Regions from separate parts of the Streptomyces sp. NBC_01261 genome, predicted to be linked through region 2. Evidence: riboswitches for the same ligand, from Rfam matches in the RefSeq annotation. Region 2 holds a riboswitch; each other region holds the start of a gene.
The links. Region 2 has a riboswitch for cyclic di-AMP ahead of OG226_RS14645 (M23 family metallopeptidase). Riboswitches for the same ligand answer to the same signal wherever they lie in the genome.

Region 1 (2,195 bases), 5.8 Mb from region 2:
ATCATGGATGCCCAACAGGCTCTGGAATACGGGTTGGTGGACCGGATCGTGTCGACCCGCAGGATCTCGCTCACCGAGCCGGGCGGGGAGTGAGCCGACGATGCTGCCGCCGGAACTGCCTCCGCTGCCCGCACTGACACGCGCCGAGGGCGAGTTGATCGACCGTTATCTGGATGTGGCCGACCTGCTCGGCCGTATCAACCCGGCGCACGACGGTGACACGTACCGTGGCCTGAGGGCCGCTCAGGCGCTCGTGGCCAAGGCCACCGAGCTGCGGGACGCGCTGGCGCTGATGCACCAGCGGGGCGAGACCGAACTGCACGCCCCGACTCTCGCGCGGGCGCTGCGCGTGCTGGACGGGGAGCGCCGCACGGCTCGCGTCACCATCCCCGCGTCCTCCGACAGTTGACGGACCCGGAGCCGTCCCGGCCGGGGGCGAAACGAGCCGAACGGCGTACCCCCGATCGGAGTAGTCGCCGCTCCGTCCATACGGCCGTCCGGGTTGCGCAACACGCGTAGCCCCAGGGCCGTATGAAGCGTTCCGGTGCTGGTCCGAGGGCCTGGCACCCCTCGACACCCCTTCGAACACGGGGCTGTCCACCCGAACGGGTGAGTGGTGAGTAACCCCACAAATCCCCGGTTCCGTTGGGCTTTTCGGACATTCATAGGTGAAGATCCCTGTCTGACGACAAGACCCCGCCGCAGCGGCGGGGCGATCCGGGCGGACGCCGAGTCCTGCCGCCACCCGGATGACAGGTCGACAGGAGTGCATCGGCAGGAGTGGAGGACCCAAGCACGACGGGTCGCCGGGACGGTCACGCCATGACCGGGTCGAGCAGCCCTTGGGGTGAAGCCGCGTCAGCGGCCGGGCAACTTTGTCAGCCCGAATCCGACAGGTCATCTTTCACAGGCGGCTGACGAAGGGTTGCGCATGACTGCGCTCAATCGTGTCCCGTCGCTGATGGTCAGGGCCGGTACGGCCTCGGCCTTCGCCATCGCCGCCGTGGGCGGCTCCGTCGTGATACCGGGCGTCGCATCCGACGCCGCGGCCGCGACACCCGCGACGAAGGCACTCCAGGTCGCGGCGTCCAAGAAGGGCGCCCCGTACAGGTACGGGGCCACCGGACCGGGCCGCTTCGACTGCTCCGGGCTCACGCTGTACTCGTACAAGAAGGCAGGCAAGAAACTGCCCCGTACGGCGGCCCAGCAGTACAACAAGTCCCACCACATCTCGGCCAAGAGCCGCAAGGCCGGGGACCTCGTCTTCTTCCACTCGGGCTCCAGCGTCTACCACGTCGGCATCTACGCCGGCAAGGGAAAGATCTGGCACGCCCCGAAGACCGGGGACGTGGTGAGGCTGCAGAAGATCTGGACCAAGAGCGTCTGGTACGGCCGGGTCAGCTAGGGCCTGTCCGAATCTCCCGAGGGGGGTGGCGGCCACCTGACAGGCCGCCACCCCCCTCGGGTGTCCAGGGACGTTCGGGACGGAGGCGTTCGGAAGACGGCGGCTCTACGGCTCCTGCTGGCCCGCCGTGGTCACCGGTCGGGCCGGTACCGTCCAGGGCACCTCGATGGAGACGGTCTTGCCGCCCTCCAGGGTGGGCCGGACCTTGAGTTTGCCGCCGCACTCCGCGGTCAGCCAGCGGATGATCACCATGCCTCGGCCGTTGTCCTGCTGGACGGCGGCCGGCAGGCGTTTCGGGAACCGGGGATGGCTGTCGGTGACCCCGATGCGCAGCCGTTCGTCACGCTCCAGCTCCATGTCCACCGTGAAGGTGGGTGACTGCCCGAAGGTGTGCTGTACGGCGTTGGTGGCGAGTTCGGAGACGATGAGGCGGATGGTGTCGGCGACCTCCGTGTCCGCCGGAAGTCCCCATTCCACCAGGGTCCCGACGACATAGGTGCGGGCGGTGGAGACCGAGGCGGGATCGCTCGGCAGAGTGACGGATGCTTCCAGATGGTCTGCCATGGCGCGGTCGTCCCTTTCCCGCGGGACCGGTGTCCGACACGGAGCGGATGGTTCGAGTACGGTCCCGGACTGGTGCTTCTTCGCCAGACTGCCATTACCTCGTCGGTAACGGTGGCGATCCACCAAGATATGCATATATCTGTCGCTCGAAGCGGTGAACTCTGCGACCCCAGACCGTATTTGGGCGGCTCGGAAGGAGTAAGGAGAAACCCATGCAGTACGGTCC
Region 2 (2,195 bases):
CGCCCGCCTTCGCGGACAGCGAGGTCGAGCGGCTGGTCCGCAACCGCCTCGACGAGATCCCGCACGAGACGGCCAACCCGTCCCGCCGCGCCGCCAAGGAGCTCTCCAAGGAGCTGTTCCCGGCGACCTCACGCATGTCGCGTCCGCGCCAGGGCACCGAGGAGACCGTCCAGAAGATCGACTCCGGGGCCGTACGCGCCTTCTACGACCGGCACGTCCGGCCCGCGACGGCCACCGTCGTGGTCGTCGGCGACCTCACCGGCATCGACCTGGACGCGCTCCTGGCCGACACCCTGGGATCGTGGACGGGTTCCGCCGCACAGCCGCGTCCCGTGCCGCCGGTGACCGCCGACGACACCGGGCGGGTCGTGATCGTGCACCGTCCCGGCGCCGTCCAGACCCAGTTGCTCATCGGCCGCGTCGGCGCCGACCGGCACGACCGCGTGTGGCCCGCGCAGGTGCTCGGCACGTACTGCCTCGGCGGCACCCTCACCTCCCGCCTGGACCGCGTCCTGCGCGAGGAGAAGGGCTACACCTACGGCGTGCGGGCGTTCGGCCAGGTGCTGCGTTCGGCACCCGACGGCACGGGCGCCTCGATGCTCGCCATCAGCGGCTCCGTGGACACCCCGAACACCGGTCCCGCGCTGGACGACCTGTGGACGGTGCTCCGCAAGCTCGCCGAGGGCGGACTCACCGACGCCGAGCGGGACATCGCCGTACAGAACCTCGTCGGGGTGGCGCCCCTCAAGTACGAGACCGCCGCGGCCGTCGCGAGCACGCTGGCCGACCAGGTCGAGCAGCACCTGCCCGACGACTACCAGGCGACGCTGTACCAGCAGCTCGCCGCGACCGGCACCGTGGAGGCCACCGCGGCGGTCGTGAACGCCTTCCCGGTGGACCGTCTGGTGACGATCCTGGTCGGCGACGCGGAGCAGATCAAGGAGCCCGTGGAGGCTCTCGGCATCGGCGAAGTGACCGTCGTCCCGGCCGAGTAGACGACCCGTAGCGAGCCGAACAGCGGCACGCGCGCGTGGGGGCCCTGGTGACTGAAGAGTCACCAGGGCCCCCTATTGTCCGAATTGGGGGAGAGGTTGCCTGTCTGCCCTGTGGCATGTGCAACAAAAACCGTGATCCGTTTGGGGATTGAAAGTGGCCCCCCTTAGCGTCGGTCCGGCTGTCCGTCAGGCACCGCGCCGCACTCGCGGCACCGGACAGTCATCGCCGAGTCCCCGTACGGCGCGAGCCAGGGGAGCCGGGGACCCATGTCCCTGGGGTGAATCGGACGCCCGCGCGTGGAGCGAGGGGGTCCGTAGGAGACCTTCCTGCTCCGAACCCGTCAGCTAACCCGGTAGGCGAGAAGGAAGGAAAGGACCACCCACTTCATGGCGTTCACCCGCGCCACCGGGAAGCACCGTCGCCCGAGCCGGACCCACCGCACCACCGTTCGTGTCGCCAGTGTCGCGGCCCTCACCACCACCGGCGTCGTCGGCACCCTCGCGAGCGCCCCCGCGTTCGCCGCGGAGCCCGCCGTGGAACAGACCGGCCTCACCCCCGTCATCGCCATGGGCGACGCCGTCGCCGAGAAGATCGACGCCCAGGCCGCCGCCCAGCAGCAGGCCGCGGCCGAGCAGGCCGCCAAGGAAGAGGCCCGCGCCAGGGCCGCCGCACTGGCCAAGGCGGAGCGCGCGGCCGAGGTGCGCGCGGCCCGTGCCGCCGAGCGCAAGAAGCTCAACACCTTCGTCGCACCGGTCACCGGCTCGTACGTCTCCACCGGCTACAAGACCGGTGGTTCCCTCTGGTCCTCCGGCGCCCACACGGGCATCGACTTCCACGCCTCGACCGGTACCTCCGTGCACGCGGTCGGTTCCGGCACCGTCGTCGAGGCCGGCTGGGGCGGCTCGTACGGCAATCAAGTGGTGATCAAGATGGCCGACGGCATGTACACCATGTACGGCCACCTGTCGTCCATCGGTGTCTCCGTCGGCCGGACGGTCACCCCGGGCGAGCAGATCGGCCTCTCCGGGGCGACCGGCAACGTGACCGGACCGCACCTCCACTTCGAGGCCCGCACGACCGCCGAGTACGGCTCCGACGTCGACCCCGTCGCCTACCTCCGCAAGCACGGCGTGAACGTCTGACGACGTACCGCCGCACTTCCCGAAGCCCTGGCCCGCCCGGCCGGGGCTTTCGGTGTT
Region 3 (2,195 bases), 2.3 Mb from region 2:
GGCCTGCCGATCTGTGCGCGGGCGAAGGCGAGCGCGGTGGCGGTCTTGCTCTGCGTGCCCGCGTCCGGCGCGGCGGGGACGGCCGTGGTGCTGGTCATCGGGCTCATGGCCGGGGCCGGGGGGAGAAGGATCTCCGGGGCCATCGGCGGAGCCGTGGGCAGCGTGAACTCGGGGAGGACGGCCGGGGCCGAGGCGAAGGAGACCTCGGCGGCGGGGGCGATCGGCTGCCACTCCTGCCGCGGCGGGCGCCAGTCCGGTTCCGGCGTGGGGTACCAGGCGGGCTGGGCCGCGGGCTGCTCGGTGACCATGGGCATCTGCCCGGTGGACCACGCGGGCTGCTCGGTCACCACAGGGAACTGCCCGGTGGACCAGGTCTGCTGCTCGGTGACCATGGGCACCTGCCCGGTCGACCAGGCGGGCTGCTCGGCCACCATCGGGATCTGGCCGGTGGACCAGGTCGCCTCGGGGGCCGGCCAAGGCGTCTCCGGGGTCGCCCAAGGGGCACTCGCCGGGGCGGGTTCGGTACGCGGAGCGGCGATGTACGGGAGCAGCTCCAGGTCCGCGGTGAGCGGGTCGAAGGCCGGCGCCGGGGTGGCCGCGACGGCGAACTGCTGTGCCTCCACGACGGGCGTGGGCGGTACCTCGATGGCGGGCACGGGCGGCAGGTCGAGGACGGTCGCCTGCGGCATCTGAGCCATCTGCTGCATGTACGGCAGCTGAGGCGACTGGAGTGCCTGCGGCGCGGTGATCTGCGGCATCTGGAGTGACTGCGGAGCGGCGGGCGGCAGCGCGGCGATCGGTCCGGCCGTCAACTCCGCGACGGGCGCGGCGAGTTGAGGGGTGGCGGGTTCCGGTGCACCGGTCCCCGCGGTCAGTTCGGCCACGGCGCGGCTGGACTGCGCCTCAAGCGCTCGGGCGCCGCCCTCGGGCTCGGGGCGTCGCTCGGGCCGGGGTGCCGCCGAGCGGGCGGGAGTCCTGCCGGGCGGCAGTTTCGCCGGTACGGTCGGGCCCAGTTGGGCACGAGCGCGGTCGAACAACTGCCGAGTGACGGCGTCCTGGGCGGGGTCGGAAGGACGCGACGCGCTGGGACGGGGCTCGGCGCGCTTGCGCTGGCCGCCGGACATCTTGCGTGTGGCGTTGTAGTTTCCGGTGGCCGTCTCGGCCCTGTCGTAAAGGGAGTTGATCCGCCGCTGGACTTCGTCACGGCTGGGTCGGTCGTCCACGGTGGGGCCACTGCCTCCGGTGCGCGTGCGTCGTTCTGCCGGCATGGCAGACGTGCTCCTTCCGTATCGCGCCTACCGGGTTAGCTGTCGGGTTCGGGCGGCCGATCACGGAAGGATTGCCCTACGACCCTTGCCCGGACGGGCAATTGGGTCGATTCACCCCAAGTCGGTGGGTCCCCGGCTCCGGCTGTCGCGAGCGACACACCGGACTCGGCGCAAACCGTGCGGCCCGGCGCTGATCGCCGGAGTAGGTCGTACGGTCTGAGCGTCAACTTAGCCAACGTGTGTGCCTCGTGTGAAGGTTGAAGCGCGATATGTCCGATACGTTTTTGTGACCTTTACCTCGCTCGGATACTTCAGCTGCGCGCATCGAGGGCTCATGGGCCCGCCGAGCCGGGTGATCCATATGAGGTCGCTATGAATTTCTGGGACGGTTGAACACACTGGCGTCCCGCTCCGTATGGGAACGGGGGATTTCCATGCCGGGACGATCCGGGCCGACCGATACGTGTAGGAGCAACTTCCTTGGCACGCAACACGCGCAGACGCCCAACGGGCGCACGACGCGCGACGATGGCAGCAGTCGCCCTGATGCTGGGCGGCGGAGGACTGGTGGCGGCGAACGTCTACGCGTCGGCGTCCGAGGGCGGTTGGGGCGGTGACTCGTCTCAGCAAGGGTCTCCCGACGCGGCATCGAGTGGCGCGACGATCGACTGCCCGGACATCGGCACCCAGTTGACGTCCGTCCCCGACGAGGCGAAGACCGAGGTCGACGCCCAACTCGCGCTTCTGGACCAGCAGATAACCGAGGCCTATCAGAAACTGAAGGACTCGACGGAGTCCATACGCCAGGACGCCTCTTTCGCCGACAACGCGATCATGAATCCGTTGAAGGAGAAGCGGGCCGCGACCATCGGGCGGATCGACGACGCCATCGACCGCGTCGGGGATCGCCCGGAGGGTCTCGACGCG
Region 4 (2,195 bases), 1.4 Mb from region 2:
ATCGACCATGTGCGCGCCCTGTACGCCCTGTTCGACCGGTTGCGGGCGGCCCACCCGGGCGTGGCCTTCGAGTCCTGCTCGGGCGGCGGCGGCCGGATCGACCTCGGCATCATGAGCCGTACGGACCAGGTGTGGACCTCGGACAACACCGACCCGCTCGACCGGCTCGCCATCCAGCACGGCTTCAGCCAGATCCACCCCGCGCGCGTGATGGCCGCCTGGGTCACCGACAGCCCGAACACCCAGCTCAACGGCCGCGTCAGCAGCCTGCGTTTCCGGTTCGTGAGCGCCATGGCCGGGGTGCTCGGCGTGGGCGGCGATCTCTCGGAGTGGACCGGGGAGGAACTCGCCGAGGCCCGCCGGTGGGTGGACCTGTACAAGGAGATCCGGCCGCTCGTGCAGCACGGCGACCTCCACCGGCTGCGCCCGCCGAGCGGCGGACTCGGCGCCGTGCAGTACGTCCGCGGCGACGAGACCGTCGTCCTCGCCCTGCTCCAGGCGCAGCACTACGGCGAGCCGCTGCCGGCGCTCCGGCTGCGCGGGCTCGACCCGGCAGCGTCGTACGAATGCCTCGAAACGGGCGAAGTCCACCGGGGGGCCGTGCTGTTGCACCACGGGCTGCGGACCGGGCTGCGCGGTGACCTCGATGCGACGGTTATCCGCCTGCGTCGCATCTGATCCCTCTGTCCCAATTGCAGCCTTCGTCCAACTCGCTCTGGAATAAAGGAACCTGAGAGTTGTGTACGTGAGCAGCGTCATATTCGTGACCGTGCGTCGTTCGTCATGTTCACGTAATTGACGTGCTTTTACAGGGGGATTGAGGGGTTGAGTCCTGTGGGAATTCACGGAGGGTGACGGTGAATTCCCACAGGGAAACACAAGAAACGCAAATCCGTGGAACCTCCTGCTTGTCCCTTTGCGTCTTCCTCGCTTACGTTCGCCACCAATCCGGACGGACGCCCAATCCTGCCGCCGACCGGACTCCGCACACACCCACCCGTATGCGGCAGGAGCGGGGGACCCACAGGTAAGACGCCTGTTCCGGTCTCCGGAACGGGCTTGGGGTTTAGCCGCGACCAGCGCGCGGCCGGGCATCTCCAGCCCGCACCCGACAGCTCACCTCGCAGGCGCCGGAGAGGAATTCGTCATGCCCGTGAAGGGTAAGCACCGCCGCCCGAAGTCCCAGCGACTCACCCGCTCGATGGCCGTAGCCGGAACCGGCGGCGCCGCACTCGCCCTTCCGCTCATGGGGGCCACCGGCGCTCATGCCGCGCCCACGACTTCCGCTCCGGAAAAGGCCGTTCAGTCCCTTCCGGTGACAGAGAAGACGGCGACGGAGAAGGTGGCGACCGCCAAGACCGCGGGCGTCAAGACGTATTCGGTGAAGGCGGGCGACTGGCTCGCGAAGATCGCCGACGAGCAGGACGTCACCGGCGGCTGGAAGAAGATCTACCAGGACAACCGTGAGGCCATCGGCGGCGACCCGTCACTGATCCACCCGGGCCTGAAGCTGACCCTCGGCAAGAAGGCCGCGACGGGCGGGACGGACACCGGTACGTCGTCCAAGTCGTCCGGCACCACGTCTCCTTCGTCCTCGTCGTCGTCCTCCTCTTCCTCGGCGAAGAGCAGCTCGGCCGCGCAGAGCGACGACAGCACGGGCACCAGTACCTCCACCGGCTACACCCTCCCCGTGACCGGCGCCACCATCGGCACCGGCTATCACGTCGCGGGCAGCATGTGGTCCAGCGGCTATCACACCGGCGTCGACTTCGTCGTCCCGACGGGCACCACCGTCAAGGCGGTCGCCGCGGGCACGGTCGTCTCGGCGGCCTACGACGGCGCGTACGGCAACGAGGTCGTCATCCGGCACGCGGACGGCGAGTACTCGCAGTACGCCCACATGTCGCAGCTGTCCGTCTCGGCCGGTCAGACCGTGACCGAGGGCCAGCAGATAGGTCTCTCCGGCGCGACCGGCAACGTGACCGGCCCGCACCTGCACTTCGAGATCCGGACCACGCCGTACTACGGCTCGGACGTGGACCCGGTCGCCTATCTCCGCTCGCACGGCGTCACCGTCGGCTGACACCGGAGCCCGGCGCAGAGCAGTTCCGGGGTCAACGCCCCTGATCGGAGGGTTATTCCGACTTTGGACAACCCTTTACAAGTGGCTTATCTCACCGCCCGTCAACCCCTAA

Region 1: another riboswitch for cyclic di-AMP. It lies ahead of OG226_RS41085 (C40 family peptidase); the one in region 2 lies ahead of OG226_RS14645 (M23 family metallopeptidase).
Region 3: another riboswitch for cyclic di-AMP. It lies ahead of OG226_RS04805 (C40 family peptidase); the one in region 2 lies ahead of OG226_RS14645 (M23 family metallopeptidase).
Region 4: another riboswitch for cyclic di-AMP. It lies ahead of OG226_RS09025 (M23 family metallopeptidase); the one in region 2 lies ahead of OG226_RS14645 (M23 family metallopeptidase).

What each region holds. Positions count from the first base shown of each region.
Region 1 covers NZ_CP108463.1:9,229,668-9,231,862, reverse strand. Annotated here, with positions in the region: gene OG226_RS41095 (ATP-dependent Clp protease proteolytic subunit) at 1-93, shown strand, start outside; gene OG226_RS41090 (hypothetical protein) at 101-409, shown strand; cyclic di-AMP (ydaO/yuaA leader) riboswitch at 749-928, shown strand; gene OG226_RS41085 (C40 family peptidase) at 932-1,405, shown strand; gene OG226_RS41080 (ATP-binding protein) at 1,511-1,969, opposite strand; gene OG226_RS41075 (helix-turn-helix domain-containing protein) at 2,182-2,195, shown strand, end outside.
Region 2 covers NZ_CP108463.1:3,419,424-3,421,618, reverse strand. Annotated here, with positions in the region: gene OG226_RS14650 (M16 family metallopeptidase) at 1-995, shown strand, start outside; cyclic di-AMP (ydaO/yuaA leader) riboswitch at 1,210-1,369, shown strand; gene OG226_RS14645 (M23 family metallopeptidase) at 1,383-2,138, shown strand.
Region 3 covers NZ_CP108463.1:1,099,110-1,101,304, reverse strand. Annotated here, with positions in the region: gene OG226_RS04805 (C40 family peptidase) at 1-1,268, opposite strand, end outside; cyclic di-AMP (ydaO/yuaA leader) riboswitch at 1,277-1,449, opposite strand; gene OG226_RS04800 (DUF1996 domain-containing protein) at 1,797-2,195, shown strand, end outside.
Region 4 covers NZ_CP108463.1:2,055,154-2,057,348, reverse strand. Annotated here, with positions in the region: gene OG226_RS09030 (alpha-galactosidase) at 1-678, shown strand, start outside; cyclic di-AMP (ydaO/yuaA leader) riboswitch at 981-1,143, shown strand; gene OG226_RS09025 (M23 family metallopeptidase) at 1,148-2,083, shown strand.